One region of the Variovorax sp. LjRoot130 genome, then DNA from elsewhere that is predicted to be linked to it. Evidence: riboswitches for the same ligand, from Rfam matches in the RefSeq annotation. Region 1 holds a riboswitch; each other region holds the start of a gene.
The links. Region 1 has a riboswitch for glycine ahead of ACSQ86_RS03230 (FAD-dependent oxidoreductase). Riboswitches for the same ligand answer to the same signal wherever they lie in the genome.

Region 1 (10,166 bases):
GGTCGGCGGTGCGGTGCGGCATCGCGCCATGGCCGCCGATGCCGGCGAGCGTGACGGTGGCGTAGTCCGACGAGGCCATCGCCGGGCCTTCGCGCAGCGCCAGCCGGCCTTGCGGCAGGCCCGGCATGTTGTGCATCGCGAAGATCGCGTCGCACGGGTACTTGTCGAACAGGCCGTCCTCCATCATCCGCAGCGCGCCGCCGCCGCCTTCCTCGGCCGGCTGGAAGATCAGGTTCAGCGTGCCGTCGAAGCGGCCGCGTTCGGCGAGATGGTGTGCGGCGGCCAGCAGCATGGCCGTGTGACCGTCGTGGCCGCAGGCATGCATCACGCCGGCGTGGCTGCTCGCGTAGGCGAGGCCGGTGGCTTCGTCGATCGGCAGCGCATCCATGTCGGCGCGAAGGCCGAGCCGGCGCTTGCCCTTGCCGCGCACCAGCCGGCCCACCACGCCGGTGCCGCCGAGGCCGCGCTCGACCGCGTAGCCCCAGCTCTCCAGCTTCGCGGCGACCAGCGCCGAGGTGCGGTGCTCGTCGAAGGCAAGTTCGGGATGGTGGTGGATGTCGCGCCTGAGGCCGATGAATTCGCCGGCCTGCGCGTGCAATTGTTCGAGGAGTGTGCTCATGAGGCCAGCTTACTGCGGCTGCAGGTTGATCGACTTGGCGATGTTGCGGTAGCGCGCCGTTTCGGCCTCGAAGAACTTCGCCGATTCGGCCAGCGACATCGGCGCCGAAGCCACCTGCGTCTGGGCCGCGAGCTGGGCGCGCACGGCCGGGTCCTTCAGGGTCGCGCCGATCGCCTTGTGCAGGCGCTGCACCACTTCTTCCGGCGTGTTCTTCGGCACCATGAAGCCGCTCCAGATCTTGTAGGAGAAGTTCTTCAGCTCCTTGCCTTCGCTCACGGCCGGCACGTTCTTGAGCAGCTCGGAGCGCTGCGCGCCAAGCTGGCCGATCACCTTGAGCCGGCCCTGCTCGGCCAGCGCGCCCATGGCCGCGCTGTAGACCAGCACCGCGAAGTCCACCTGGCCGCCGCCGATGTCCTGCAGGAGCGGTGCGTTGCCCTTGTACGGCGCATGCATGAGCTTGATGCCGGCCTGCTGCTGCACGCTCTCGAGGATCAGGTGATAGAGCGATCCGACGCCCACGCTGCCGTAGCTCAGCGGCGCGTCGCCGGACTTGCGCGCCAGCGCGATCAGCTCGTCGACGGTGTTGGCCGGCAGGTCCTTGCGCGCGACGAAGACCATCACGGCGTCGGTCACCGGATGCACGAGGCGGAAGTCCTCGGCCTTGAGCTTGACGGCCGCATTGGCCAGCGGCGAGAGGATCACCTCGTTCGGCGAGCCCTGGAAGATGTAGTAGCCGTCGGCGGGCGCCGCCAGCACCTTCTGCGCAGCCATCGCGCCGCTGACGCCACCGAGGTTCTCCACCACGACCTGCTGGCCCAGTTCCTTGCCCAGCGGCACGGTGAAGATGCGCGCGGCCGCGTCGGAGGGCCCCCCGGCCGGATAGGGAACCATCAGGCTGACGGGCTTCGTTGGATAGGTCTGCGCGAAGGCCGTGCTTGCGGCGAGCATGAGGCCGGCAAGAAGTAGGGTGCGCGAAGGTCGGGACAACGGTTTCATCGGGGCTCCGGTGGATGCGAGCGAATCGTAGGAGTCATCAATCCGAACGTCCAATGCATTGTTGTCTGCATTAGCATGACTTCGATGCACTACTTTGCCGGGCACCCACGATGACGCTGGTTCAACTAAGGCATCTGATCTCGCTCGCAAAGAGCGGCTCCTTCAGCAAGGCCGCACAGGCCCAGCACCTGACCCAGCCGGCGTTGAGCCGCAGCATCCGCGCGCTCGAGGACGAACTGGGTATGCCGCTGTTCGACCGGGTCGGACGCCGCAACGAACTCACCGCTTTCGGGCGCGAAGTGCTGAACCGCGCGCGCCAGCTGGTGTTCGAGGCCGACGAGTTGCGCGACAGCGGCCGGCTAATGCGCGAGGGGCAGGGCGGCGTGATCCGCATCGGCATGGGCTCGGGTCCCGGCGCGATGCTGATGACGCCTTTTCTGATGCGCATGGCGACCCGCCATCCGAAGATGCGCGTGGTCGTGTCGCGCGGCGGCACCGATTTGCTGGCGCAGGCGTTGCGCGCGCGCACGCTCGATGCGCTGGTGGTCGATGCGCGTTCGCTGAAGCCCGCGGCCGACCTGGAGCTGAGCGCACTGCACGAAATGCGTGGCGTCTTCATGTGCCGCCGCGGCCATCCGCTCGCGCGGCTTCGCAGCGGGGTGAGCTTCGAGGCGGTTCAGCGCTATCCCGTAGCCTCCACGCCGCTGAGCGACGAGGTGGCGCGCACCTTGGTCGAGGCCTATGGACCCGAGGCGCACCCGGCACTCTGCGTGACGCTGCAGTGCGAGGAAGTCCCGAGCCTGGTGGAGGTGGTGCGCCGGAGCGACGCCGTGCTGCTGGCCATTCGCGCGGCGGCGCCAGACCTGGTCGAGCTGAAGATGAAACCCGAGCTTAATGGCGTCGCGCGTTTCGGCCTCGTGACCTTGCGCCGGCGCACCGAGGCGCCGGCGCTGCCGATCCTGCGCGAGCTGATGCAGGAGTTGCTGCGCGACTGAGACTGGGACCTAGCAGGCTGCTGAAATACCTCATTCGAAAGTCCCCCGTAAGTAGGCCTGGGGCGTTGTCTTTGCAGACCCACAAAACCTGCTCCGATGCGCGGCCCTGACACATTCACCGAAGGTTTGTTCACCATGAGACGGCTGGACGACTTCGTTCCCGCCGACCATCCGCTGCGCCGCATCCGGGTGATGGTCAATGAGGCGCTGGCCAAGATGGACGAGTTGTTCTCTCGGATGTACGAGGCCGACATCAAGGGCGGCCGCCCGAGCATCGCGCCGGAGAAGCTGCTTCGCGCGATGCTGTTGCAGATTCTGTTCAGCATCCGCTCGGAGCGCCAGCTCATGGAGCAGACGCAATACAACATGCTGTTTCGCTGGTTCATCGGCCTGGCGATGGACGACGCGGTGTGGGTGCCGACGGTGTTCAGTAAGAACCGCCAGCGCCTGATTGAGCACGACGCGGTCGTCGCCTTCTTCAACGAAGTGCTGGAGACGGCGGAGAACAAGGATTGGTTGTCGGGAGAGCACTTCAGCGTCGATGGCACGCTGATCCAGGCCTGGGCCGGACACAAGAGCTTCGTTGGCAAGGACGGTGACGACGATGGCGCCAGCGGCGGGGACTTCAAGGGGCAGCGACGCAGCAACGAAACGCACGAGTCGAAGACCGATCCCGATTCGAGGCTGTACCGCAAGGGCAAGACTGCCAGCGAGTTGCGCTACATGGGACACACGCTCACCGACAACCGTCACGGCCTGGTCGTTAACGCCATGGTCACGCAGGCCGACGGCTTTGCCGAGCGTGAAGCGGCCAAGGTCATGATCAGGGACGCACGTCAAGCCACCGCGAGTCCGGATACCGAGGTCACGCTGGGCGCCGACAAGGGCTATGACGCGGCCGAGTTCATCGAGGCGCTGCATCGCATGAAGGTCACGCCGCACGTGGCGCAGAACAAATCGGGGCGTCGCTCGGCGGTGGCCGACGAGATCGCTCGGAGCGAGGGCTATGCGATCTCGCAGCGCAAGCGAAAGCTCATCGAGCAAGGCTTCGGCTGGGCCAAGTTCGTCGGCCCCATCCGGCAGGTGATGGTGCGCGGCATCAAGAAAGTCGACCAGTTGTTCGTGCTGACGATGGCCGCCTACAACTTGGTGCGCATGCGGACCTTGGCAGAAGTCCGTCCGTTGGCCGCGTAGCGGGCCAGTGAGAGCCCCAAACGCGCCTCAAAACGGGGGAAACAGGGATGGCAGCGGACTTGGGACGCCGAAATCACAAGAATGCCGTCTTCAGTGCGCTGGGCGCCTTCGGCGTGCCTGGTACTTCAGCAGCCTGCTAGGAGGTGGCGAAAGCGAAGTCGACCTCGGGCTTGAGGCCGCTCACGATGCGCGCGATCGATTTGCCCGAGCCGCAGGCGTGGGTCCAGCCCAGCGTGCCGTGGCCGGTGTTGAGGAACAGGTTCGGCAGCTTCGTTTTGCCGATCAGCGGCACGTTGCTGGGCGTCGCCGGCCGCAGTCCGGTCCAGAACTGGGCTTGCGTGCTGTCGCCGGCGCCAGGGAACAGCTCTTCGACGCGCCGCACGATGGCCTCGCAGCGCACGCGGTTCAGGTCACGGTCGTAGCCGTTGAGTTCGGCCGTGCCGGCGATGCGCAGGCGGTCGCCGGTGGCCGAGGTGTAGCGCGAGAACACCAGCTTGTACTCGTCGTCGGTCAAAGAGACCTGGTGCGCCTTCGAGGCATCCTTCACCGGCAGCGTGACCGAGTAGCCCTTGGCCGGGTAGATCGGCAGCCGGATGCCCAGCGGCGTCGCGTAGAGCGGGCTCAGCGAGCCCATCGCCAGCACGAAGGCGTCGCCGCGGATGCGCTGGAAGCGGCCTTCGTTGTCTGTCGCTTCCACGTGGTCGATGCTGCCGCCTGCTTCGCGCAGCGCGGTCACGGTGTGGCTCATGAGGAAGTTCACGCCGGCCGCAGAGGCCAGTGCGACCAGTTCGCGCGCGAAGCGGTTGGCATCGCCAGATTCGTCTTCGGCCGTGTAGGTGGCGCCGGCCAACTGGGGCCGGATGTGGGCTAGCGCGGGCTCGATCTTCACCGCCTCGTCGGCCGAGATCACCTGGCGCTCGCAGCCCAGTGCGCGCATCTGCTCGGCCGGCTTCAGTGCGCCGTCGAATTCCTTCTGGGTCGTATAGAAGTGCAGGATGCCCTGGGTGCGCTGGTCGTAGCTGAGACCGGTGTCGCGGCGCAGCTGCTGCAGCGTGTCGCGGCTGTAGGTGCCCAGGCGCACGATCTGCTCGATGTTGTGGCGCGTGCGCGCCGGCGTGCATTCGCGCAGGAACTGCAGGCCCCAGAGCCACTGGCGCATGTCGGCGCGGATGCGAAAGAGGAGCGGTGCATCTTCCTTGCCGAGCCATTGCAGCACCTTGAGCGGCGCGCTCGGGTTGGCCCAGGGTTCGGCATGGCTGACCGAGATCTGGCCGCCGTTGGCGAAGCTGGTTTCGGCAGCCGGTGTGGCCTGCCGGTCGATCACGGTCACTTCGTGGCCGAGTTGCTGGAGGTAGTAAGCCGAGGTCACGCCGAGCAGGCCGGCGCCGAGAACGATCACGCGCATTTCGAGAACCTTTGAGGTTGCAGCGCTTGAACGCAACGGAAACGGAAGCTCGAAAAAGAAAGCAACCGGACCATGCGTCCAAGTTGCCGCTCCCCCTGTCCTCGGTACCTGAGAGATTCACCCGCTGCGCCCGCAGCAGGTTTGCTCCTTCGGTGCATCACATGGCGTGATGGCTCTCCAGACGGCTTTGACAGTTGATGCAGTACAGGCTCATCGCGTGAGCCGACCTGAGCGTTTATGGGAGTTTGCGCCTTCGGTGGAGCCGCTTCCCGCGGCCCGCTCTCCTGCAGTGCAGCAATTGTAAGGCGGCGAGGACGCGCGCGGCTACGGATTTCTGAAGGCGAACTCGAGCTCGGGCCTGAGGCCGCTCACGATCCGGGCAATCGACTTGCCGGCGCCGCAGGCGTTGATCCAGCCGCGCGCGCCCGGCGCGACATTGAGGAACAGGTTGAACAGGCGGGTCTTGCCGATCATCGGCAGCCCGTCCCGGCTGACGGCATGCACGACCGTCTCGAGGGAGGCATGCGCCGTGTCGGCCGCGCCGGGCAGCAGCGTTTCGATGCGGCGCAGGATGGCGTCGACGCGGTCCGAATCGGGCTCGCTCTCTTCGTCGAAGCTGGCGCGTACCGTGGCGGAGACCCGCAGGCAGTCGCTGCCCGGCGTTTCGATGCGCCGGATGCCCAGCTTGCCCTGCCGGTCGCGCAGCGCGACGCGCGGTGCGCGGGTCGCGTCCTTGAGAGGGATCGTGACGATGTATTCGCGCAGGAAGCGAAAAGGCATGGCGATCTTCAGCTTTTCGGCGTGCATCGCGCTGGAGATGCCGAGCGCCAGCACATAGGCCTGGCCGCGCAGGACGACGGGCTGGCCGTCGGCATCGAGCAGCTCGACATGGTCGATGCGGCCTGCGCGCTCCTCCAGGGAGATCACCGTGTGCTGGGTCAGGAAGCGCACGCCGGCCGCGCGGCACAGGAACACCATGCTGGCCGCGAACTGGGCCGGGTCGCGCGCCGCCGGATCGTCGAGCGAATAGGCTGCGCCGGCGAGCTCGCCGCGCAGGGCCTGCAGGGCCGGCTCGATGCGCAGCGCCTCTTCGGCCGAGACCAGGCGCTCCTCGCATCCCAGATCTTTCCAATGAGAGGCGCGCGCCAGCCGGGCGTTGAAGGCGTCGGCATCGGTGTAGATGCTCAGCAGGCCCGGGTTGCGCTGGCCCGGGGGCACGCCGGCTTCGTCGCGCAACGAACGCACGATGTCGCGGCTGTAGGCGCCCAGCCGGACGAGGTGTTCGATCGGCTTGGATTTCGGCGCCTCGCCGATGGCGCGATCGAGCAGCTTCGCGAAGCGTCGCCGCAGGCGCACGTACAGCCCCACCCATTTCGCGCGGGCGGCACGGCGAGCGGCGGATTGCCGAAGAAGCTGGTCGGCCGCGGCCGTGACGACCGTGTCGACGCGCCCGCGCGCCTTGGCGGCCGGCGTGGCATGCCTGTCGACCACCGTCACTTCGTGGCCCAGCTGTTGAAGGTAATAGGCCGATGTCACGCCGAGCAAGCCGGCGCCGAGTACAACCACGCGCATGTCCAGATCCTTTTGGGATGGCATGAACGGCGGGTTTGGGCGCTCACTGTGCGGAGCTGCCGTAACCCGGGGTTCAGATGCCGCTCCCCCTGTCCTTGGTACCTGAGAGATTCATCCGCTGCGACTTGCAACGGACTTGCTCCTTCGGCGCATCACCTGGCGTGATGACTCTCCAGACGGCAATTGACTAAATGAGCAGTGATTCGAACCGATGCAAGGTTCACCTGAGCGTTCATGGGAGTTTGCGCCAACGGTGGGATGTCGATGCATCCGCTTTTCTGCGGTAAGAATCTTAGCTTAGAAACCGGTTTCCTGGCCGTCACGCGCGGCGCAGGCGGGTGAACAGCTCGAACTCCCAATTGCGCATGCCCAGCAGCAGCGTGTAGCCCTCGCGCTCCTTGGGCGAGAGCTTCTGGTCGGTCTGGTGTTGCTGGGCGAAATCCTGGGCCACGCGCTGCAGCCGGTCCAGAAAGGCCGGCGCCAGCGAGCGGCTGATCGAGCCGTGAACCAGCAGCAGGCCTTCGGCCGGCCCGTCGAAGCCGCCTCGGTAGTAGTCGAGCACCACGTTCTCGCGGAAGAAGTCCATCACCGGCCCGTGCGGGCGCCAGCGGAAGGTTTTGGCGAGTTTCAGGCGGTAGCGGTTCAGCGGCCGGAGCTCGATGATGCCGATGCGGTCGAGTTGCGCGAGGTAGCCGATGCATTCCGCCTCGCTGATCCGGTAGGCGGTCACGATCTGCTCCAGCGTCCACTGGCTCAGGACGCAGATGGCCAGGAGCAGCAGCTTCTTGTCCTTGACCACGGCCTTTTCCTGCTCGAGCGTCAATTCCTTGAGCAGCGGCTGCGCATCGGCCACGCGGCGGGCGAGTTCGGCGAAGTCGATCTTGAGTGCACGGCAGATCGCATCGACCCGCGTGAGCGGCATGTCGCCCTTGGCGAGCATGCGCTTGACGCTGGATTCGGCCATGTCGAGCGACTTGGCGAGATCCGCATAGGTCATGCGGGCGGTTTTGAGCTCGTTCTTGAGAGCCTGCACAAGGTCGACGGTGGTGCTCATGGCGGGAGTATTGGGATTTGATACCTGAGGTCGTGAAAAAGTACTCCGTATCGATTCTCGATGCTCCCGGAGCGGTTGACAACCTACATTCCGCCGCACACACATCACCCGGAGCCCGCCATGCCTCTGCCTTGTCTGACCCGCCGCGAACTTGGCCTCTTGTCCCTCTTCGTCCTGCTCCTGCTGCTTGCGATCGCCGGCCCGGCCCTGCCGGCGCCCGGCCTGGGCGGCGCGCCTTTCGCCGACGACCGCGGTTGGCACGGCGTGCCCTATGCGATGGACGTGCTGAGCAACCTGCCTTTCGCGGTGATCGGCGTCTGGGGGCTGCGCTGGCTGCGCTGGCTGGAACGGGCGCACGAGGAGGCGCAGGACGCCGCGCCGCTGCCCCAGGCCATGGCCCAGCCGCCGGTCAACACGCTCGACTGCGCCTGGATGTTCTTCGCGGGCCTGATCCTCATCGCCGCCGGCTCGGCCTTCTACCACCTGCAGCCCGACGGCCTGCGGCTGGCGGCGGACCGCGCCGGCATGGCGGTGGCCTTCGCCGGCCTGATCGGCTGTGCCGTCTGCGAGCGAGTCAGCGCCCGCGCCGGCTGGCCGGCCGCCTGGTTCACGCTGACCGGCGGTCTGCTGGCGGTGGCCGTCCACCAGGTGAGCGGCAACGTGCTGCCGTGGGCGCTGGTCCAGTTCGGCGGCATGGCGCTGGTGCTCGCGCTGGCACTTGCCAAGCCCCTGGACGGCGCCATCGGCCTCAGGCTCGGCTGGGTGATCTTCTTCTACGCGCTGGCCAAGCTGCTCGAGCTGTCGGACCATGCCATTTACGAAGCGACGCATCATCTGATGTCGGGCCACAGCCTCAAGCACCTGGTCGCGGCGCTGGCGGCGCTGCCGGTGCTGCATGCGCTGCAGTCCATGGGACGGCAGACGCTGCGGCACAATCCGGGCGCGGCCGCGGTGACGGCCTGAGGAACCCGCCAGGGAATTCGCATGACAGCACCGGTCGACGCCTCCATTGCCATCGCGCCCGAAGCGCATGCGCACGCCAATCAATTCGCCTTGCTCGGGCAGCGGAGGTTCGGCCCGTTCTTCTGGACCCAGTTCGCTGGCGCGGCGAACGACAACCTCTTCAAGTTCGCATTCACCGTGATGGTGACCTACCAGCTGCAGCTGGGCTGGATGCCGCCGGCCATGGCGGGATTGGCCATCGGCGCACTCTTCATCCTGCCCTTCCTGCTGTTCTCGGCGACCGCGGGGCAGCTCACCGACAAGTACGACAAGACGAAGATGATCCGCTTCGTCAAGAATCTCGAGATCGCGATCATGGCGGTGGCGGCGTGGGGCTTCATGCGTGCGGACGCCGTGGTCCTGCTGGGCTGCGTGTTCCTGATGGGGCTGCATTCCACGCTGTTCGGTCCGGTCAAGTTCGCCTACCTGCCGCAGGTGCTTGATGCGCGGGAGCTCACCGGCGGCAACGGCATGGTCGAGATGGGGACCTTCGTCGCCATCCTGCTGGGACAGGTGGCCGGGGGCCTTCTCGTGGCATTGCCGCAGGTCGGCCACACCACGGTGGCGGTGGCTTGCGTGCTGTTGGCGCTCGCGGGGCGCGCGGTGGCGCAGGCGATTCCACCCGCGCCGGCCACCGATCCGGGCCTCGTGATCAACTGGAATCCGTTCAGCGAAACCTGGCGCAATCTCAAGCTGGCGCACGGCAACCTGGTCGTGTTCCGTTCGCTCCTGGGCATCTCGTGGATGTGGTTCTTCGGCGCCGTGTTCCTGAGCCAGTTCCCGAGCTTCGCGAAGGAGGTGCTGCACGGCAACGAGCAGGTCGCCTCCCTGCTGCTGGTGGTGTTCTCGGTCGGCATCGGCATCGGCTCGCTGCTGTGCGAAACCCTGAGCCGCCGCCAGGTGGAGATCGGCCTGGTGCCGCTGGGCGCGATCGGCATGAGCGGGTTCGCCATCGATCTCTACTTCGCCTCGCGCGCGCTGCCGCCCGCGGCGGAGATGGGGCTCGCTGCCTTCATGGCCCAGTCCGTTCATTGGCGCGTGATGGCCGACCTCGGCCTGCTGTCGCTCTTCGCGGGGCTCTACAGCGTGCCGATGTACGCGCTGATCCAGCTGCGCAGCCAGCCCACGCACCGGGCTCGGATCATCGCGGCCAACAACATCCTCAATGCCCTGTTCATGATCGGCAGCGCGGTCATCGCCGGCGCGCTGCTCAAGGCCGGCTTCACGATCCCGCAGATCTTCTTGTTTACCGGCATCGCTAATGCGGTGGTGGCCTTCTACATCTTCATGCTGGTGCCGGAGTACCTGCTGCGCTTCGTGGCCTGGGTG
Region 2 (10,166 bases), on a different contig from region 1:
CGATTATTGGCAGCACAATATCGCCCGAACTCTTGATTTCCGTGAATGTCGTATCTGACAATTCCAAGCCGGAAGCAGACCGCCTATTTTATTTGGAGCGCGACTTCTTCGCTCCGGGGCACGATGCTTCCGTTTGGTTGAGCGGGTGGCATACAGAGGTCTCTAAATTCCAGCTCGCGGCGACGAATGCAACGGCCGACAGTAGTTGGACCGAAGTGGGCAAAAATTTGCCGGTGCTCTATGTTGCGCCTGAATTTGACAAGATTGCACCCGTACCCGAAGAAGATTACTTGCGAGATCGTGTAGGCCATCTCACGACGATGGAAATCATCCATGGTTCTGGCCACGCACTTCTCCCGGAGAAGGTTTCGGAGGCCGCGGCTGTGCTTGTCTCATTCGCCCAGTCCATCATGCGCGGCGAAGGGCGACCTACCTAAATCTACCTAGTCGCACGTGTGCTTCAAAGAGCCAGCATCTTTGCGGCTAAAGATTTTCCCGGCCCCGCTTTTCGCGCGGGGCCTTTTCCCACAGCTCAATTTTTCCAGGAGAACTCCATGAGCATTCAGCGCATCGAACCGGGCGCCCGCATGAGCAACGCCGTCGTCCACGGTAACATCGTCTATCTCGCCGGCCGGGTCGGCGAAGGCGAGAGCGTCACTGACCAGTGCAAGAGCGCACTTGCCGACGTTGACCGCCTGCTCGCTGCCGCCGGCAGTGACAAGTCGAAGATCCTGCAGACGATCATCTATCTCTCGGATATCGCCACTTTCGGCGAAATGAACGCCGTCTGGGAAGCCTGGATCGATCCAGTCAACCCGCCGGCCCGCGCCACCAGCGAAGCCAAGCTCACCACACCGAAATTCAAGGTGGAGTTCATCATCACGGCGGCGATCTGATCGCTCCGATATAGGGAACCGGAAAGCCGGCCTATCGCTCTGATAGGCCGGCAATCGGGATTCGAGGAGTATCCTTTAAGGGTACGGGAGAGATCGGTCACCTGCCCCCTCCCAACCGTACCAGCGTAGTGGCAGGGAAGTCCGTCAACTTGGAATGACGGATTGATGAAGCGAGCCAGGCTTACCGGATGTGCAGATCATTGAAGTTTCGAGCAGGCGGCGGGTGCGAAGCCCGTCGATCTCGGCCGCGAGCACGGCGACTCGGAAATGACGCTGTATAGCTGGAAGGACCGTCACGGCGGCATGGACGCTTCCGAAGCGAAGCGCCTGAAGCAGCTCGAGGACGAGAACGCCAAACTCAACAAGCTGCTTGCCGAGGAGTTGTTAGAGGTGGCTCGGTTGTTTGAACAGTTTTCGGGCTGTCGCTAAGTGCATTTCTGGCTCGGTCAAGCCGCCATCGTGATTGATCCTGCTTGAAGAACCAACTACTGAGTGAGCCAGATTTGTGTAAACTGACTTCCTCGATCGCGATAAGTCTAAATCCTGATCACTCTTTACAATGCTTTCGTAGAGAGAAGCCCATTGCGGCGATATAACGTCATCCACGCTTACCTTTGATTGTCGTGCTTGTGATGGGGTCGTTGCAAATTGAGCCCGGAAACATCGATTGAAGTGAGAGCTATCGGAGAAACCGGTGATTGTCGCGATTTCCGTTATTGACTTGGGGCTATTTAAAAGAAGCCAATATCCATAAGCAAGTCGAAACTGACGGCAATATTGCTGGACCGGCTGCTTCATTTCCTGCTGGAAAAGCCGTTCTATCTGCCGCTTAGAAACCCCCAAGGTTGACGCAAGAGATTCAACCTTCAATGGCTGCTGTCCAAGATTTCTTTCGATGATCTTGAGCGCCCGAAGTACTCTCGCATCGAGTGGATTTTCTCTTGTTCCAGAATTCTGCTCAGTTTCGGTGGGGGAGGCCGAAAGCTCTTGCGGCGCGGGAATCTCGGCGCCGATAGCGGAATAATGACGTTCTAAAAGCCATGATCCGAGTTCCAGTGCCGCTAGCCCTCCCGCACAGCTAACTCGCCTGCCGCTCACGACCAAGTTAAGGCCTGAGATTTGCTGCACCTCCGCGAAACGGGTATCTCGGTCGGCGCCGCGATACCAATCTGTTGCGCAGGGCAATCTATCGAAAAATCCGGCTTCGATTAGCACAAATAGTCCGGAACCTATTCCCGCAAGAGTTGCGCCCTTCATATCGGCGCTTGTGAGTGCTTCCAGAATCGATCTGCGGTCCTCGACAGGAGCAGCTGTCTTCCCGCCTATCACGAAAACGTAGTTGCAATCGCGAGCAGCGTGCAGGGGCGCTGTCGGAGGTACTTGGACCCCGCAGGTCGTTTGCGCTGGCTTTTGTCCTAGAACGACATATTCAAAGTCGACTCCGACCGCGGCTGCCGGGTCGGTGCAATGCTTCAAGATATAAACCAGGGCAGAGTACGAAAACATCGTGAAGCCTGGAAGGAGGATGAAGCCGACCTTCACTCGCCGCCGCGCCAGCTTGGCGGATTCGGCCTTCACACCAGAAACCGGCATCATCGTGGACTCTCCTGCCATAAGGTCGGCAATCGTAGCAGTTGCAGTATGTCCGCGCGCAATCGGATGCTCATGGCACTTGTCGCATAGAAGGTAAGCGGATGGCCGTCCGATCCTTGACGACTGCGACCGGCGGCACGCGGCAATTGGCCGCTCACGGCGGTCTCGCCGGGAGGGCACTTCATCGATTGCCAGCGGTGCGGCAGGAGATTGTCGATGCGCTGGCCATGTGCGTGGGCAGGCGCTGCAGGACGTCTTTAGGTACGCGTGCGGATCGGGGCCGCAGAGCTTGCCGCCTGCACCAGGCTCATCACGACGGCCGCGCGATGGCCGGCCAGTTCTGATTTTTTCAACTCCCCTGCCTCACGTTCCAGGCTTGGCGCTCGAACAACGAGAGGCTGGTTGGCTCCCGACCCCTTGCGGCACTATCGACTTCCAGCAACGATCCGAATAGACTTCGATATAGCAGGAGAGCGGGCCGCGCGAAGCGGCTCCACCGAAGGCGCAAACTCCCATAAACGCTCAGGTCGGCTCACGCGATGAGCCTGTACTGCATCAACTGTCAAAGCCGTCTGGAGAGCCATCACGCCATGTGATGCACCGAAGGAGCAAACCTGCTGCGGGCGCAGCGGGTGAATCTCTCAGGTACCGAGGACAGGGGGAGCGGCAACTTGGACGCATGGTCCGGTTGCTTTCTTTTCGAGCTTCCGTTTCTCCGCGTTCAAGCGCTGCGACCTCATAGGTTCACGAAATGCGCGTGATCGTTCTCGGCGCCGGCATGCTCGGGATATTCGTACCACAGGCAGCGCGCTCGCGCCCGCCCTGAGCGAGCCGAATGCCGACGATCAGCTCTCCGCCCCACTCGACGACCCCTATTTCGGCAATTGACCACTTACTTCCAAGGACACCAGAGAATGACAACGCAAGGACCCGACGTACGCCTCACCCAACTCGGCATCGAATTGCCGAAGGCGGTCGCCCCCGTCGCCAACTATGTGCCGGCCCGAAAGAGCGGCTCGCTGATCTACATCGCGGGCCAGGTGCCGACCGCCGGCGGCAAGGACCAGTACGTGGGCAAGGTCGGCCAGGACGTCTCGATCGAGAACGCCCAGAAGGCGGCGCGACTGTGCGCGATCAACATCCTTGCCCAGCTGCGCACGGCCCTGGGCGGCAGCCTCGATGGCGTCGCGGGCTGCGTGCGCCTCGGCGGCTTCGTTAATTCCACCCCCGAGTTCGGCGACCATCCGAAGGTGATCAACGGCGCCTCCGACCTGATGGTCGAGGTGTTCGGCGAAGCGGGTCGGCATGCGCGCGCCGCAGTCGGCTGCAATTCGCTACCGCGCAACGTCGCTGTCCAGGTCGATGCCATCTTCGAGTTGGCCTGACGATGAACCACGCCGCGGCCTGGGCTGACGGCTGTGTACCGATAAATGCGCTGACCGGCTTCCTCGGCAGCGGCACCCACGCTGCTACGCCATTTGCTGGCCGATGCCGGCGTGGCGGACACGGTGGTCGTCATCAACGAGTTCGGTGAGGTCGGGCACGACCACCTGTTGGTGCGCGCGAGCTCGCTGAAGACGTCGTCCTGGTGAGCTTGGGCACTCTACGAGTTCGGCCGGGCTCTATTGGCTAGACTGCGTTTCAGCGCGGGCGCAATACACGACGCGACGCGGACCAACCGTGAAGACCGCCTTTTTAGATGAAGGACTCGGTAAATCTAGAACACTGCTAGGGAAATGCTTATATGGCGCCTCCCGGATTACAAGCAACTTGTGTGTAAAGGATCAGGAGGCAGAGCTGCAGTCTCATATTCGGCCTGTTGTGCAGGCGTGATGCCTGCTGGCCCTGATGGTATTCGCTGACGAGGCTCCCTGATCATCGAGATTGGTGCTCTTGATCCCTATCGGAGTGTCCCCATCCCGGTCCGACCTGTCTGGCGCATCACACGCGTGGTCGCTTGCTCTCCTTCGAAGCGGTAGTTTCTAGGTTCCTGCCAGTGCACTTGCTGCCACGCCGCAGGTCTCCACGCCTGTCCGCGTGCCAACACCACCATATCGTTCGCGCCAGCTTGTTGGCCACCGCCGACGACTACGCTGTATGGCCGGCGCTGGGCTTCAAATTTGACCCGCGTGTTCAGCCTACCCCGATGCTTTTTTAAGCGGTGCCACCGCAAGAACAAGGCGGTGCGCGAGATCGTGAGGGCCACAAGCCTGTCGCGCAAGACGGTGCACAAGTACTTGCGCACGCCGGTGGCGCAGCTCCGAAGTACCGGCGCAATTCGGCGTCCCAGAAGCTGCATCGTCAGGTCCACAGCCCGCCATAGCTTTTCGGCATCGTGCCCTCCGCGAATGCTATTTGCCGCGCGGATGACGCTGCCCTAACCTTTTGGTCATTCGAAACGGAGGTCCTACGTGACTGTTTGCATGATTGCAATATGACATGGCACTTGACATAGCTGGTGAGTACGTCGTCCCTGCCTCCCTGGCGACTGTGTATTCCGCTGAACGACCCCGCGATCCTGAAGCAGTGCATCCCCGGCTGCGAAGAGATCGAGGAGAGGTCCAACGGCGAGTTCGCCGCGATCATGCGCTTCGAGTTCGGACAGCTAAAGGCGCGATTCAGGGGCAAAGTCCACCTCTTCGATCGGGATCCGCCGAACGGCTATCGGCTGGTCGGCGAGGGCGAGGGAAGCGTTGCGGGTTTTGCCAAGAGCTCAGCCGTAGTGGCCCTGGCGGACACACCGGAAGGGACAAGGTTGACCTACCAACTGGGAGCGAATGTCGGCGGCAAGATCGCTCAGCTTGGCCAACGCTTGCTCATGTCAACGACCAAGAAGATGCAGGAAGGAGGAGGCTAGTCGATCTCGCCGCGAATGAGGTGCTCGAGGCGCCATGATGCTTCGGGAACTCAGCGCGCCGCGATGCACTCCACTTCGACACGAGCATTAAAGGCCAGTCCGCTCGATCCGAACGCGCTGCGTGCGGGAAATTTCCCCGCCGAGAAATATGTCTTGTAGACGTCATTGAAGGCGTTCCATTCATTCATGTCGGCCAACATCGCGGTGCACTTCACTATGTCGGCAAACGTGTATCCATGCACCTCCAGTGATGTCTTGATGTTCTCCATCACTTGTTTGGCCTCCGGCTGAATGCCGCCAGGTGGCAGCTTGAGGCTGCCGGGGATGTTCCCAATTTGGCCTGACAGGTAGAGTGTCGAGCCCACTTGCACTGCTTCGGAAAATGGAAGTGTTGTGGGAAGAACCTTTCCGGAGTTCAAGTGCTTCGGAGCCGCACAGCCGCTGATTAAAACGATCGCCAGGCCAGCGAGCGCTACGGGAAGTATCAAGCGGCCGGCAGCGCCAACGCCGCAAGACAGTGGATTTGCTTGAAAGTGCTTGGAACTCATGGGGTACCGATCGCTGCAAGAAACTTATCGATGTCGCTCATGTCGTTGAAGACGGACGGCGAGATGCGTGCGTGATTTGCGCGCAAGGTAATTTCGATCTTCGCGGGTGCAAGGCGAGGCGCCAGCTGGGATGCGTTGAGATAGGCGAATGTCACGATGGCGGAGTTGGAATCGGTCGGCGTCACCACTTGAAAGCCTCTGGCCCTCAGGCCGTTCTGCAAAGCGTCGGTCATAGGCTTTCGATAGGCTTGGATCTTGCCGGGGCCCACGCTCTGAATCCAGTCGATCGATGCCGCGCAGGCAGCCTCGACCGCACTTGCCGGGAAGGATCCCATGAAATACCCAGCGACCGAGTTGATCTGAACGCTCTCGTATGGGACGCTGCCCGGCGGATCAAGCGGATACACATGAAGAATTGGAGCCGCAAAGTTGCGAGTCTGGCGATAGCCATACCATGGGCGCTGGAGTTGGGGCAGAAGGCTCTTGCGCACGTACAGAAACGCGAAGCCGAAGTCGCCCATGAGCCACTTGTAGGTTCCGCATGCGGCGAAGTCCACACCTGCCGCCTTGACGTCAATCGGCATGTTGCCGGCGGACTGAATCAGGTCGACGTACACGAGCGCCCCACGCGAATGCGCCAGGTCGCATACGGCCTTGAGGTCATGGGTAAATCCGTTGTACAGCGACACATGCGAAATCGCAACGAGCTTGGTTCCGGGTGAGATTGCCGCATCCAGAGCGGAAAGTGAGATGCGGTAGTCCGCGTCCATTGGAACGGTGATGACGTTCACCCCCCGGAGCCGATACTGCTCGTACATGTAGAAAGACCCGACGAAGTGAAGCGCGTCGGTCACTACCCGCCCGCCAGACTCGGGCAAGCCGAGGGCCTTCGTGACGAGGTACTCACCCATCGATGTACTCGGAACGTACGTGACCTCATCCGCATCGGCATTGATCAGGGCCGCGAACTTTGCCGTGGCCGTTGCGCTTCCGCCCGCAAGCGTTGTTTTCGATTGCGCATAGGACGCCAGGGCATCCTTGGCATAGGTGTTCCATGGGTGATCAGCGGCTCCGTTGAGGAAGATGCGGTCAGCCACGCCAGGGAAAAGCGCCTTCGCCGGCAGCGTCGGCGTGGACGCGGGTGGCTCGGCCGCAGTTGCTGTGCCGATCGGCAGGATTCCACCCGAACCGCCACCTCCACCCCCGCAAGCGGCGAGTTGTCCGCCCAGGACGCCCGCTACCGACGCGCTGCCCACAGTCTTCAGCCAGCGACGCCGAGAAGTAGCAGGCGCTGTCGTGTTTTCCGAATCGCTCATAATTGAAACTCCATGTTGAGAAGTCAACAAATCGTTGAATCTTGGTGCGTAGACGACCTACAGCGGAGCGACTCGTCCAAGCCGAGCTTGCGTTGCGCAAGCCGCATGCCAGAATTCAACATTGCGTTTATTGTTCTACATTTTGTTGAAACGTCGACTAGGGATTCCACTCACTATGCCCCGTTCCCCAACCAACACAAAGACTCTGCCCCGGCCGACGGCTACCGCGAAGCCCCGCCGTATCAAGCGACAAACATCCAACAGCGCCGAAGACGCATCTGTTTCCGCAGCCCTCAAGGAAGAGCGTCGGCGAATCATGGAAGTTCTCAAGCCCGTGGTGCACATGATGGGTTCAATGCTGGGCCCGAACACCGAGCTGGTCCTCCACGACCTCACCAACCCCGACGCGTCGGTCATCGCGATTGCAAATGGCCATGTTTCGGGTCGCGATGTCGGCAGCCCCATCCTGACCGGACCGAAGGACGACCGTGCGTTCTCTGCTGCATTGACTTCCGCCACTCACGCAGCGCACAGCGGTCATTCGGTCGTCGACGCTTATCCAACCATCAGTCCGAAGGGCACGCCCCTGCGTTCTGCGACCGTCGTCTACAGGGACGCGGAAGGAATCCCCTTTGCTGCGCTGTGCATGAACGCCGACCTTACGGTGCTGAAGCTTGCCCATGCCTGGCTTGAGCAATCCATTCATGGCCGGCCACCCTCTGCCGCGGCGAATGAGGTGCAAAGCGATCCGCCCGACATGGACGCATTGATGGACGAGATCATTCAGTCGGCCGTACAGAAATTTGGCAAGCCCGTGCAGTTCATGTCAAAGGACGAGAAAGTGCACGCCGTCGAAGAAATGCTCAAACGGGGCCTCTTCATTGTCAAGGGCGCAGTGGGCCGGGCGGCAGCGGCGCTTCATATGTCACGCTTCACGATCTACAACTATCTGGATGAGATTCGAGAGCGAGATGCGAAATAGACCCCACCCTTCAGAGCACAGCACCCACATCTCGCTACTTCCACTTATCTATGCACACCGACGAGGGGTTGTAGAACTGCCACGCCTGTGACATTGGGTTGGTCCGGCCGCCGACTACAACGATTTTGATCGAATCCTTCGGGTAGACCTGAATCTCCAGGTCGTCCGGCGCAGTCAGGTAGGACTCTGGCCAGCGCTTCGTTTGGTACGAAGCGCCCTGTCCTTTGATACCTTGCTCCATGAACGCGGTGTAGAAGTAGTCGCTTCTAAAGTCTCGCGCTGTTCGGGTTGCGCGCCTCCATAAATACTCGGATACGTCATCCTTTGTATAGCCGGCGTTCGCGAGCTTGTCGGCCACGATGGGATCGAGAAGTAGCAACGCTCCACGCGGCATCTCAAACTGGGCCAGCCCCCGCGCCATCGAGTCCAGTCCCAACTTCACGTCCGACATGAAGCGAGCGAAGGGCGACAGGAAGTTCCAACCGCCGTACATAACGGTCACCACATCTTCATCGGCCGAATAGCCATGGGACTCATGCCACGACGGCCAAGGACTTTCCTTTACGTTTTCGCTGAAAGCCAAGCTGTACTTCGTGGGGTTTCCGATGCTGCTCAGATCGCTCACGCCCGTTTTGGAGCCCCCTAAGCAGATCAAGGCCAGGCGCAGGAAGCGGCCCATGCATGCATTGACGGCGTTGCCTGTTCCGGCACCCAAAGCATTGGCTCCGACGTTCATCCCAAGCTCTGCCGCGATCGGCCCGCCGACGAGAGTTGCCAACGAGAACGAGGTCGTCGATCGCACGCACGACGCAAATGCCGGAGCGCTGACCGCTTCAACGATCGAAAGAAGAACCGGCATTTGCTGTGGGCTGCAGTTGGCCATCGCGCCAACAACTGCCACTTTCTCCACGGTGACCCGATAGCCTTCGGGGTGGAACCGTTCGACCACAATCTCCTCCGGAGACTTGGATGTGCCCTTGAGCATGCGATTGACCGCGGCTTCGGTAGGCGGAATGATCGGCAGGCCGTCAGTCCAGTCACGACGCGTGAAGAACCGGTTAACCTCTTCCAAGGTGCCGCGAAACGCAATGCGTTCTTCCCGGTGCTCGGTCCGCGAGCCCGCTGCGATTTCCAAGGGCGAAAGCGGTCTCGTGAGGCCAGCCACTAATTCCGAAGCGATTTTCCTCATGACAGGCTCATCGATCATGTCGCATGGATGCGGCACATGCACCCGCCTCAACGCCGGCATGCCCTCCTTCGCACACGTAAGTTCAACGTCCGACCGGAACGGCTCGTCAACTACATACACGCAGGGGATGCCGCGTTTCTCCAGTTCCACGGACCAGTGTGTTCCCCACATCGAACAAGATCCGCAGGCGCCGCAACCGTAGATCACCGCATCGGCTTCGGACTCAACACGCGCCCAGAGCTCGGGCTCGTCTGACATATAGGTACTTTGGCGGCGGACGAACACGCCAGTCACACCAGGAGCCACCGCAGGGAGATACTCGGCCATCCATTTCATGAACGAATCGGCTCCTCCGATGACCTGACTGATGCAGAAGACGACTTTGCCGTTCAAGTCGCTCAACCTTGTTTGCGGCGCGGCGACGGTACGGTGATTGGGCTCTCCTGCAGGACTGAGAACTTCGTAGTTCATTGAACGATCAACAACGACTTGCTCCATACGGATCCTTTGGTGATGCTGGGTCTCATTCGATGCGGATTCCCGCATCCTTGATGACCTTGCCCCAGACGGCGTAGTCCTGTTGAATGACCGCCGCGAATTCCTTGGGACTGGTGCCCGTGATTTCCACCCCGAGCGGCACGAACTGCCTTTGAACTTCCGGCGACCTGACAGCAGCCACCAGCGCCTTATTGAGCGCAGCGACGGTCGACCGATCCATGCCGGCAGGCCCGAAGACGCCAAACCAACCTGAGATATTGAGCGCGCCGAGGCCGAGCTCGACGCAA
Region 3 (10,166 bases), 1.6 Mb from region 1:
GTCCTCCATCTCGAAGACCTGGCGCAGTTCGACCTCTTCGTTGTCGGTGAAGGGCGCGCGCTTGAGCCATTCGATCGCTTCGTCCTTCGAGCGCACCTGCCACAGCCAGTAGCCGGCGACCAGCTCCTTGGTTTCGCTGAAGGGCCCGTCGATCACGGTGCGCTGCTTGCCTTCGAACCGCACCCGCGCGCCCTTCGAGCTCGGCTGCAGTCCCTCGCCGGCCAGCATCACGCCGGCCTTCACGAGCTCTTCGTTGTATTTGCCCATCTCGGTGAGCAGCTGCTCGGTGGGCATCACGCCGGCTTCCGAATCCTTGCTCGCTTTCACAATCACCATGAATCGCATGTCGTTTCTCCTGGGGTTGGGAGCCCGCTGGAATCGGGGCTCTACCTGGACGTCGAAGCAGCGACGGCGGGATCGACAGGCGCGACCCTGCTCTTTGTAAAAATTTGTTGCGCGGGGCCGGCTTCGACAAGCTCAGCCCGAACGGGTGCAATCAGGCGTATTCGCCTACCGGCACGCAGCTGCAGAACAGGTTGCGGTCGCCGTAGACGTTGTCGATGCGGCCGACCGGCGGCCAGTACTTGGCCCCCTTGAGCGTGGCGAGCGGAAAGGCGCCGAGCTCGCGCGAGTAGGGATGCGTCCATTCGCTCACGAGCAGGCTGGCCGCGGTGTGCGGCGCATGCTTGAGCGGGTTGTCGTCCTTGGGCCAGACGCCTTCCTCGACGCGGCGGATCTCGCCGCGGATCGCGATCATCGCGTCGATGAAGCGGTCGAGCTCGGCCAGCGGTTCGCTCTCGGTCGGCTCCACCATCAGCGTGCCCGGCACCGGGAAGCTCAGCGTCGGCGCGTGGAAGCCGTAGTCGATCAGCCGCTTGGCCACGTCCTCGGCCGTCACGCCGCTCGAGTCCTTGAGCGGTCGCAGGTCGAGAATGCATTCGTGCGCCACGTGGCCGTTGGGGCTCGCATAGAGCGTGGGGTAGTGCTCCTTGAGGCGGGAGCTGATGTAGTTGGCGCTCAGGATCGCGATCTCCGTGGCGGCCTGCAGGCCCACGGCACCCATCATGCGGCAGTACATCCAGCTGATCGGCAGCACCGCGGCATTGCCCAGCGGCGCGGCCGACACGGCGCCGACGCCGTTGGACGCGACGCCTGCCGTCGCATGCCCCGGCAGATAAGGCACGAGATCTTCGACCACGCACACCGGCCCGACGCCCGGGCCGCCGCCGCCGTGCGGAATGCAGAAGGTCTTGTGCAGGTTCAGGTGGCTCACGTCGCCGCCGAACTCGCCGGGCGCCGCCACGCCGACCAGCGCGTTCATGTTGGCGCCGTCCACGTAGACGCGGCCGCCGTGCGCATGCACGATCTCGCAGAGTTCCTTGACGCGGGTTTCGAACACGCCGTGCGTGCTGGGGTAGGTGATCATCACCGCGGCCAGCTTGTCGCCGTGCTTCTCGCAGGCGCGCTTCAGGTCGTCCATGTCGACGTTGCCCTGCGCGTCGCAGGCCGTCACCACCACCTGCATGCCGACCATCTGCGCGCTCGCCGGGTTGGTGCCGTGCGCGGAGGAGGGGATCAGGCAGATGTTGCGGTGCCCTTCGCCCTTGGCTTCATGGAAGGCCTTGATCGCCAGCAGGCCGGCGTACTCGCCCTGCGAGCCGGCATTGGGCTGCAGGCTGATGCCGGCATAGCCGGTGGCCTCGCAGAGCCAGGCGCGCAGCTGGGCGTCGAGCTGCGCATAGCCCTGCAATTGCTCGGCCGGCGCGAAGGGATGGATGTTGGCGAACTCGGGCCAGGTGATCGGGATCATCTCGCTGGTCGCGTTGAGCTTCATGGTGCAGCTGCCGAGCGGGATCATGCTGCGGTCGAGCGCCAGGTCCTTGTCGGAGAGGCTGCGGATGTAGCGCAGCATCGCGGTCTCGCTCTTGTGGGTGTTGAACACCGGGTGCGTGAGGAAGGCGCTGGTGCGGCGCAGGTCCTCGGGGATGCGCGGCGCGATGCTGCCGGCCAGCTCGTCGAAGCGCGGCATCGGCGTGCCGGCAGGCACGAACAGGGCCCACAGCGTCTCGATGTCGGCGCGGGTGGTGGTCTCGTCGAGCGAAATGCCCAGGTGGTTCTGCAGACGCTGGCGCAGATTGATGCTTGCCGCCTGCGCGCGCTCCTGGATTTTCGGCGTGTCCTCGCCGGTCTTGACGGTGAGCGAGTCGAAGGAGGTCTCATTGGCCAGCTCGCGGCCCATCTGTTCGAGGCCCTGCGCCAGCACCGCGGTGAGCGCAGCCACGCGCTGCGCGATGCGCGTCAGGCCTTCGGGCCCGTGGTAGACCGCGTACATGCTCGCGACCACCGCCGGCAGCACCTGCGCCGTGCAGATGTTGGAAGTGGCCTTCTCGCGCCGGATGTGCTGCTCGCGCGTCTGCAGCGCGAGCCGGTAGGCCGGCTGGCCTTGCGTGTCCACACTCACGCCCACCAGGCGGCCGGGCAGCGAGCGCTTGAACTCGTCGCGGCAGGCCAGATAGGCCGCGTGCGGGCCGCCGTTGCACATCGGCATGCCGAAGCGCTGCGTGGTGCCGCACACGATGTCGGCATCCCATTCGCCGGGCGGCGCCAGCAGCGTGAGCGCCAGCAGGTCGGCCGCCACGCAGAAGGCGGCGTCGCACGCATGGGCGTGGCCGGCGAGCGGGCGCAGGTCGTGCACGTGGCCGGTGGTCGAGGGGTACTGCGCGAGTGCGCCGAAGAAATCGCCGCTGGCCATCAGGTGCGGCAGGGTCTCCGACACGGTGCTGACCTTGACCTCGATGCCGAGCGGCGCCGCGCGCGTTCTGATGACCTCGATGGTCTGCGGATGGCAGTCGCCCGAGACCAGGAACACGTTGCTCTTGCTCTTGGCGCTGCGCTTGGCGAGCGTCATCGCCTCGGCCGCCGCCGTGGCCTCGTCGAGCATCGAGGCATTGGCGATGGCCATGCCGGTGAGGTCGCACACCATGGTCTGGAAGTTGACCAGTGCCTCCATGCGGCCCTGCGAAATCTCGGCCTGGTAGGGCGTGTAGGCGGTGTACCAGGCCGGGTTCTCGAGCACGTTGCGCAGGATCACGCCGGGCGTGTGGGTGCCGTAGTAGCCCTGGCCTATGAAGTTCTTCGCCACCTTGTTCTTCGCCGCAATGGCCTTCAGCTCGGCCAGCGCGTCGGCCTCCGTCACCGAGGCGGGCAGGCGCATCGGCTTCGTGCGGCGGATGGCCGGCGGCACGATGCCGTCGATCAGCTCGGCGCGGGTGGTCGAGCCGACGGCGGCGAGCATGCGCGCTTCGTCATCGGCCTCGATGCCGATATGGCGGGCGATGAATTCCTCGGCGTTCTCGAGTTCGCTGAGGGAGGGCAGGGAAGACTTCGGCATTGGCGTGTTCGGTTCAGTTTTCGTCGGCGAACTTTTGATAGGTGGTGGCGTCGAGCAGTGCATCGAGCTGCGAGGCGTCGCTGATCTTCATCTTGAAGAACCAGCCGCCCGCTTCGGGCGCGCTGTTGGCCAGCGAAGGGTCGGCGCGCAGCGCCTCGTTGACTTCGGTGATCTCGCCCGTGATGGGCATGAACACGTCGGCCGCCGCCTTGACCGACTCGACCACGCCGGCGACATCGCCCTGGCTGTAGCTCTTGCCGACTTCCGGCAGGTCGACGAAGACCACGTCGCCCAGCGCATCCTGCGCATGAACGGTGATGCCGACGGTGGCGACGCCGTCGCCGACCGCCTGGACCCACTCGTGGTCCCTGGTGTACTTGATGCTCATGAAAGGCTCCTTGAAGAAAAGAATTCAACCGCGGTAGTAGTGCTGCGGCACGAAAGGCATGGTGCTCACCTCCATCGGCACCGGCTTGCCGCGCACGATGGCCTGGATGCGGGTGCCGGGCTCGGCATAGGCGAGCGCGACGTAGGCCATCGCGACCGGCCGGTCGACCGTGGGGCCGAGCAGGCCGCTGGTCACCTGGCCGATGGGCGCGCCCTCGAAGGATTCGAGCAGCGTGCCATCGCGCACCGGCACGCGCTCCAGCGCCACCAGGCCGACGCGCTTGCGCTTGAGCGTGTGGTGGTCCAGGTGGCCTGCGACGCCATTGGCCGCCGTGAGTTGCGCCAGCACCTTGGCCGCGCCCGGAAAGCCGCCTTCGCGCGCACCGCCGGTGCGCCGCACCTTCTGGATCGCCCAATTGAGCGAGGCTTCGACCGGCGTGGTGGTCTCGTCGATGTCGTTGCCGTAGAGGCACAGGCCCGCTTCGAGCCGCAGCGAATTGCGCGCACCCAGGCCGACGGGCTTGACCTCGGGCTGGGCGAGCAGCAGCCGTGCGAGCGCTTCGGCATCCTTGGCGGCCACCGAGATCTCGAAACCGTCCTCGCCCGTGTAGCCGCTGCGCGTGGCAAAGGCCGCGATGCCGCCGATCTGCACCGCGCCGCCGGTCATGAAGACGAAGCGCTCGATGCCGGGCGCGAGCCGGGCCAGCGCGGTCACGGCCTGCGGGCCCTGCAGCGCCAGCAGGGCGTGGTCGGGCATCGGCAGCACCTGGCAGCGCGCGCCGATCCTGGCCTGGATGTGCGCGATGTCGGCCACCTTGCAGGCGCCATTGACGATCACGAACAGCGAGTCGTGGCCTTCGTTGAAGAACATCAGGTCGTCGAGGATGCCGCCTTCGTCGTTCAAGAGCAGGCCGTAGCGCTGCTTGCCCGGCGCCAGGCCGATCACGTCGACCGGCATCAGGCTCTCGAACGCGGCGGCGGCATCGGGGCCAGCCAGGCGCAGCTGGCCCATGTGGGAGATGTCGAACAGGCCGGCGGCCTCGCGCGTGTGCTTGTGCTCGGCCATCAGGCCGGCGGGGTACTGCACCGGCATCACATAGCCCGCGAAGGGCACCATGCGGGCGCCGAGCTCCAGGTGCAGGTCGTAGAGCGGGGTCTTTTGCAGATCGTCGGATGCGGAGGCCAAGGCACTCTCCAAAGGGGCAGTCCAGATCCATGACATTCTTGCCATGGGCCACCCCTGCTGTCCGCTTTACCTGAGAGATTCGCCCCACGATCGGGGTTTGCTCCTTCGGTGGGCGGCACTGCGAACAAAAAACGCGATGCGCCGCCTCTCTCCAGCAAGGAAACGCCCGGAAAATGGGGCGCTTCGTCAGTCCTTTTGCCTGAGCGTTCGGGCCCGTTTTTCGAGGGGACCTGCGCCTTCGGCGGCCCCGCGCTGCGAGGCTCTCTCCTGACCTGCCCGAGTGTAAGGGATGAGCCCGGTCCTGGCCGCTCAGGAGCGCTCCAGGCGCAGCCGCCTGAGCAGAAACTTCTCCCACAGCTTGTCGGCGACGAGCTGCAGGGAGCTGCGAATGTGCGCTCTGGCATTGCGCGCGTCGTAGGGCGAGCGGATGTCGGCGCCCAGCTGCCGGGCGCGCACGCTGAGCATGCTCTCCGAGAGAACGCAACGCGCCTTCATGCGCAGGTCGTCGAAGTTCTCCGGCGAGAACGCACTGGCCTTGTGCCATTCGTGGGACCACTTGAATCTGCGCTGCCTGGACGGATCGCTCTCGTCCTTGATCAGCCAGGCTGACACGAAATCGACATAGGCCTCGTCGACGCTGTCGCGAAACAGACGGTGCTCGGGTTCGAAGCGGTCGTAGACCAGCGAATCCAGGAATTCGTTGCCCGGCGAAAGCGCACCGAGCTGGCGGCGCAGGTTGCCGTTCATCGCGAAGCAGTAGGTCGAAACCCATTCGAGCAGGGGACCGAGCGGCGTCATCGTCGAGCGCGGAAAATCGTTGATCTCGCCGAAGAGCCACGGGCCCGGGTGCAGCCCCAGCCTCTTGATTTCACCGCCGAAGCCGGCCACCCTGCGTTCGCTCCATCCGTGGTTTCGCGCGACGGTGTCGTTCGAAAAGATCCACACGTCGGGCTCGCCGCTGCGGGCAAGAATGGCTGCGACTCCTTGGTCCCACCCAGTGAATTCGCGGTTGGAGTTGTCGCCTGCGATGACGAAGCCGTCCTCGCATTCCGCATTGCGCAATGCTTCGCCTCCGGTGGACCTGGCGTTGTCGACGATCGCGAGAACGACACGATCGCTCTCGCCGGCCAACTGCCTTCGCAGCTTGGTCAGCACCTGGACCGAATGATCACGATGCTGACTCCCGTACTCCAGATGAACAAAACCGTAGTTCGTCATGCCTGTTGACAGAAAAAAGAAGGGAGGGTTGGGGCGCCGGATGGGCGCGACGCGACGAGTATCCCACCTCGTCTTGTCAGCGGAGACGCCGAGTTTGTCCGGATGCGGCCATGGCGGCCGTCGGGGCCGATTTCAATGCACGAGCTGGGGCGGCAGCAGCTTGTCGATGCGTTCGCGGATCGACGTGGCGCGCTCGGCACCCGCGAGCTTCTCGATCTCGCCGAGCATGGCGGATGCGGCGGCCAGCATCGACTCCCGGTCGCGCGCTTCACGCAGCAGCTCGCGGAACTGCCCGGCCAGGATCGGATCGCGCCTGACGAACATGCGCTCGCACAGGTCGAACAGGAACATCCGCGTGGTGGCGAGCGAACGCTTGCCGTCGAAGACATCCGCCGCGACCGGCGGCTCGGGGCTCGCGTCCGGCGCCGGAGCTGCCTGCACCGGCGGCGCCACGGCGGGCGTAGCGGGTTGCGAACGATGCAGATAGCCCTCCTGCACCAGGTGCAGCGCCACGCGGCCGGCCTCGTCGCGGCTGCCGAAGAGCTGGCCGAAGTCGGTGACCGAGCGCTGGCCGTCGGCCATCAGCAGCAGGGCGCGCTCGCGCTGGCCCAGCGTGCGGCGGCCCGGCTGGAGTTCTTGGCGCGCTTTCTCGGTCTTGATGAGGAACATCTGATGCTCGGGCGTTCGGGGTCGAGCGCCGCAGCATCGGGGATCCGCATGACATCCTCGTGAATGACCGGGCCGCTGCCGCTATTTGAAGCCCCACAAACGCGGCAGCCAGGTGCTGAGCGCCGGAACGAAGGTCAGCACCAGCAGCACGGCCGCGTGCGCCCACAGGAAGGGCACGAGCTCGCGCACCAGCTGCGACATCGGCACCTTCGAGACGTTGCAGGTCACGAACAGCAGGCCGCCTACCGGCGGCGTGATCATGCCGAGCGTGAGGTTGTAGATCACGATCATCGCGAAGTGGACCGGGTCGATGCCGAGCTTGATGGCCACCGGCGCGAGGATGGGTGCCAGCACCATCACGCCGGGCAAGGGCTCGATGAAGATGCCGAAGAGCAGCAGGAAGACGTTCACGATGATCAGGAACATCCACGGCGAGAGCTGCATGCTGACCAGCCATTCGGCCAGGGACTGGGGAACGCCTTCGATGGTCAGGATCCAGGCGAAGGAGGCCGACAGCCCGATGATGATTAGCACCGAGGCCGACAGCAGCGCCGAGCGCGCGAGGATGTCCGGCAGCGCCTTCCATTCGAGCGTGCGGTAGACGAACTTGCCGCACACCAGCGCATAGAACACCGCCACCACCGAGGCCTCGGTGGGCGTGAACCAGCCGGCGCGCATGCCGCCGAGGATCACCACCGGCAGCAGGATGGCGGGGATGGCTTTCCAGGTGGTCAGCAGCACTTCGCGCCAGGGCGGCATGCCGCCGTCGCCGCGGTAGTTGCGCTGCTTGGAAACGTGGAAGTTCACCACGCACATCGCGACCGCGATCAGCAGGCCGGGAACGAGGCCGGCCACGAACAGGCTGCCGACCGACACGCTGTCGTCCTGCAGCGCGTAGATGATCATGATGATCGAGGGCGGAATGATCGGGCCGACGATCGCGGTCGAGGCCGTCAGCGCCGCCGCGTAGGAGCGGTGGTAGCCGGCCTTCTCCATCATCCTGATGAGCATCGAGCCCGGCCCCGCGGCATCGGCCAGCGCCGAGCCCGAGATGCCCGAGAAGAAGGTGAGCGAGACCACGTTGGTGTAGCCGAGCCCGCCGCGCCGGTGGCCGACGAACTGGCCCGCGAAGCGCAGCAGCACCTCGGTCAGCGAGCCGCCGCTCATGAGTTCGGCCGCCAGGATGAAGAAGGGCACCGCCATCAGCGGGAAGCTGTCGATGCCGGTGAAGGTTTCCTTCAGCAGCACCATCAGCGGATAGGACTCGGCGAGGATCAGCGTCGCGGCCGTGGCCAGGCCCAGCGCGAAGGCCACGGGCACGCCGATCGCGAGGAACAGGCAGGCCGACAGGATCAGGATGATGCTGGCGTTCATAGCGAGGCGCTCGCGGTCGCATCGAAGTGCGCGTCGGACGCGAACTCGCGCTTTTGCACGTAGCCGCGCACGATCAAAAGCCAGTGGACGATGAGCAGTACGCCGCCGATCGGCATCGCGCTGTAGATGTAGGCAAAGGGAATCTGCGTGACGGCGGTCAGCTGGAACATGGTGCGCTCCATGTAGAGCCAGCCGTACCAGACCATGAAACCGAAGAAGGCGAAGAGCAGCGCCGCGACCACGGCGCGGACCGCGACCGCGCCCCTGGGCGGCAGCGCGTCCTGCAGGTTCTCGACCGCGATGTGGCCGCCGTAGCGCAGCACCGGGCCGGCGCCGAGGAAGGTGAGCCAGATCATCATGTGGCGCGAAACCTCTTCGGCCCATTCGAGCGAATTGCTCGTGAGGTAACGCATCCCCACGTTGATGAAGATGATGACCGACATTGATGCGAGCAGCAGAATCAGCGCCCAGCGGTTCGCGGCCAGAAAGTAGTGTTCGAAGGTTTTCATATCAAAACAAAACCGCCCGGTGCCACTGCGGGTTCACCGGGCGGGAGTGCCGCAACGCGGCACGCGCGTTGCCGCGCTACTTGACGTCGCTGATCTTCTTGATGTTGTCGGCGCCGAATTCCTTGGCATAGCCGGTGTAGGCCGGCTTCAGCGCTTCGCGGAAGGCGGCACCGTCGACGGTGCGCACGACCTTCATGCCGTCCTTCTCGAGCTGGGCGATGCCGCTGTTCTCGTCGTCGTTGACCTTCTTGCGCTGCGCCGCGCCGGCCTTCCTGGCGGCTTCGACGAAGACCTTCTTGTCGGCATCCGACAGCTTGTTCCAGACCTTGGGCGACAGCAGCAGCAGTGCCGGCGAGTAGACATGGCCGGTCAGCGAGAGATGCTTCTGCACCTGCGCGAACTTGGAGGACAGGATCACGGGAATCGGGTTCTCCTGGCCGTCGACCGTGCCCTGCTGCAGCGCGCCGAACAGTTCGGGGAAGGCCATCGGCGTCGGCAGGATGCCGAAGGTGCGGTAGCCGTCCATGTGCACCTTGTTCTCCATCGTGCGCATCTTGAGGCCCGCGGCGTCCTGCGGCTTCACGATGTCGCGCTTGCTGTTGGTCATGTGGCGGAAGCCGTTCTCGGTCCAGGCCAGCGCGATGATGCCCTTGCTCGGGAACTTGGCCAGGATGTCCTGGCCGATCGGGCCGTCCATCACCTTGCGCGCGTGCTCGTAGTCGCGGAACAGGAAGGGGATGTCGACGATCTTGACCTCAGGCACGAAGTTGCCGACCGGGCCGGTGGAGGTGTTGACCAGGTCCTGCGTGCCCAGCTGCACGGCCTCGATCTGCTCGCGTTCGCCGCCGAGTGCCGAGTTGGGGAACTGCTGGCACTTGTAGCGGCCTTGCGTGCCTTTCTCGACCTCGTCGCAGAAAGTGGTGGAGCCGACGCCGTAGTGCGATTCCTTGGTGGTCGCGTAGCCGATCTTGAGCGTGGTGGTCTGCGCAAATGCGGCGCAAGCCATACCGAGGCCGACGACGAGGCCGGCGGCCAGTCGGTTCAACTTCATGGGGGGAGTCTCCTGTGAGCGTGGACGTGTTGCAAACGTATGACTATGCATCAATGGGAGGCTTCATCACGTCGGGAGTTTCACGGACGCAGTTGCGTGCCGGCGATGACTGTTGCACCCTCTCCCTCCGGGAGAGGGTGGGGGTGAGGGCACTGGGCCTTTGAGGGTCCGGCTCCGGCCTTAGATCAAGCGCAACGCACAAATCAAAGAACCTCACCACAGCTTGGCGCAGTTCCCACTCAAAACAACCGCAGCGCTGGGCATCGCAGGCGCCGAAGCGGTCTCCCGCGTCACGATCAAGCGCGACACCTTGGAAAGAAGCTTCTCCGAGGTATCGGGCAGCAGGGACACCGCCGTCCCGCTCGCCGGCACCACCCCCAT

Region 2: another riboswitch for glycine. It lies ahead of ACSQ86_RS34330 (RidA family protein); the one in region 1 lies ahead of ACSQ86_RS03230 (FAD-dependent oxidoreductase).
Region 3: another riboswitch for glycine. It lies ahead of gcvT (glycine cleavage system aminomethyltransferase GcvT); the one in region 1 lies ahead of ACSQ86_RS03230 (FAD-dependent oxidoreductase).

What each region holds. Positions count from the first base shown of each region.
Region 1 covers NZ_CAXURM020000001.1:617,050-627,215, forward strand. The annotation lists gene ACSQ86_RS03205 (M20 aminoacylase family protein) at 1-619, opposite strand, end outside; gene ACSQ86_RS03210 (tripartite tricarboxylate transporter substrate binding protein) at 629-1,615, opposite strand; gene ACSQ86_RS03215 (LysR family transcriptional regulator) at 1,726-2,610, shown strand; gene ACSQ86_RS03220 (IS5 family transposase) at 2,707-3,804, shown strand; gene ACSQ86_RS03225 (D-amino acid dehydrogenase) at 3,941-5,209, opposite strand; glycine riboswitch at 5,295-5,400, opposite strand; glycine riboswitch at 5,416-5,506, opposite strand; gene ACSQ86_RS03230 (FAD-dependent oxidoreductase) at 5,534-6,781, opposite strand; glycine riboswitch at 6,861-6,967, opposite strand; gene ACSQ86_RS03235 (helix-turn-helix domain-containing protein) at 7,101-7,835, opposite strand; gene ACSQ86_RS03240 (hypothetical protein) at 7,995-8,798, shown strand; gene ACSQ86_RS03245 (MFS transporter) at 8,820-10,166, shown strand, end outside.
Region 2 covers NZ_CAXURM020000002.1:938,201-948,366, reverse strand. The annotation lists gene ACSQ86_RS34350 (alpha/beta fold hydrolase) at 1-437, shown strand, start outside; gene ACSQ86_RS34345 (RidA family protein) at 555-896, shown strand; partial or broken gene ACSQ86_RS34340 (transposase) at 1,107-1,304, shown strand; gene ACSQ86_RS34335 (GlxA family transcriptional regulator) at 1,281-2,489, opposite strand; glycine riboswitch at 2,946-3,036, shown strand; glycine riboswitch at 3,052-3,157, shown strand; gene ACSQ86_RS34330 (RidA family protein) at 3,404-3,874, shown strand; gene ACSQ86_RS34325 (SRPBCC family protein) at 4,948-5,346, shown strand; gene ACSQ86_RS34320 (RidA family protein) at 5,397-5,894, opposite strand; gene ACSQ86_RS34315 (aminotransferase class V-fold PLP-dependent enzyme) at 5,891-7,210, opposite strand; gene ACSQ86_RS34310 (helix-turn-helix transcriptional regulator) at 7,527-8,192, shown strand; gene ACSQ86_RS34305 (UGSC family (seleno)protein) at 8,227-9,879, opposite strand; gene ACSQ86_RS34300 (Bug family tripartite tricarboxylate transporter substrate binding protein) at 9,905-10,166, opposite strand, start outside.
Region 3 covers NZ_CAXURM020000001.1:2,189,309-2,199,474, forward strand. The annotation lists gene ACSQ86_RS11055 (YciI family protein) at 1-345, opposite strand, end outside; gene gcvP (aminomethyl-transferring glycine dehydrogenase) at 497-3,391, opposite strand; gene gcvH (glycine cleavage system protein GcvH) at 3,405-3,779, opposite strand; gene gcvT (glycine cleavage system aminomethyltransferase GcvT) at 3,804-5,000, opposite strand; glycine riboswitch at 5,012-5,129, opposite strand; glycine riboswitch at 5,150-5,236, opposite strand; gene ACSQ86_RS11075 (hypothetical protein) at 5,274-6,182, opposite strand; gene ACSQ86_RS11080 (hypothetical protein) at 6,315-6,851, opposite strand; gene ACSQ86_RS11085 (TRAP transporter large permease) at 6,933-8,225, opposite strand; gene ACSQ86_RS11090 (TRAP transporter small permease) at 8,222-8,734, opposite strand; gene ACSQ86_RS11095 (TRAP transporter substrate-binding protein) at 8,811-9,785, opposite strand; gene ACSQ86_RS11100 (anti-sigma factor) at 9,999-10,166, opposite strand, start outside.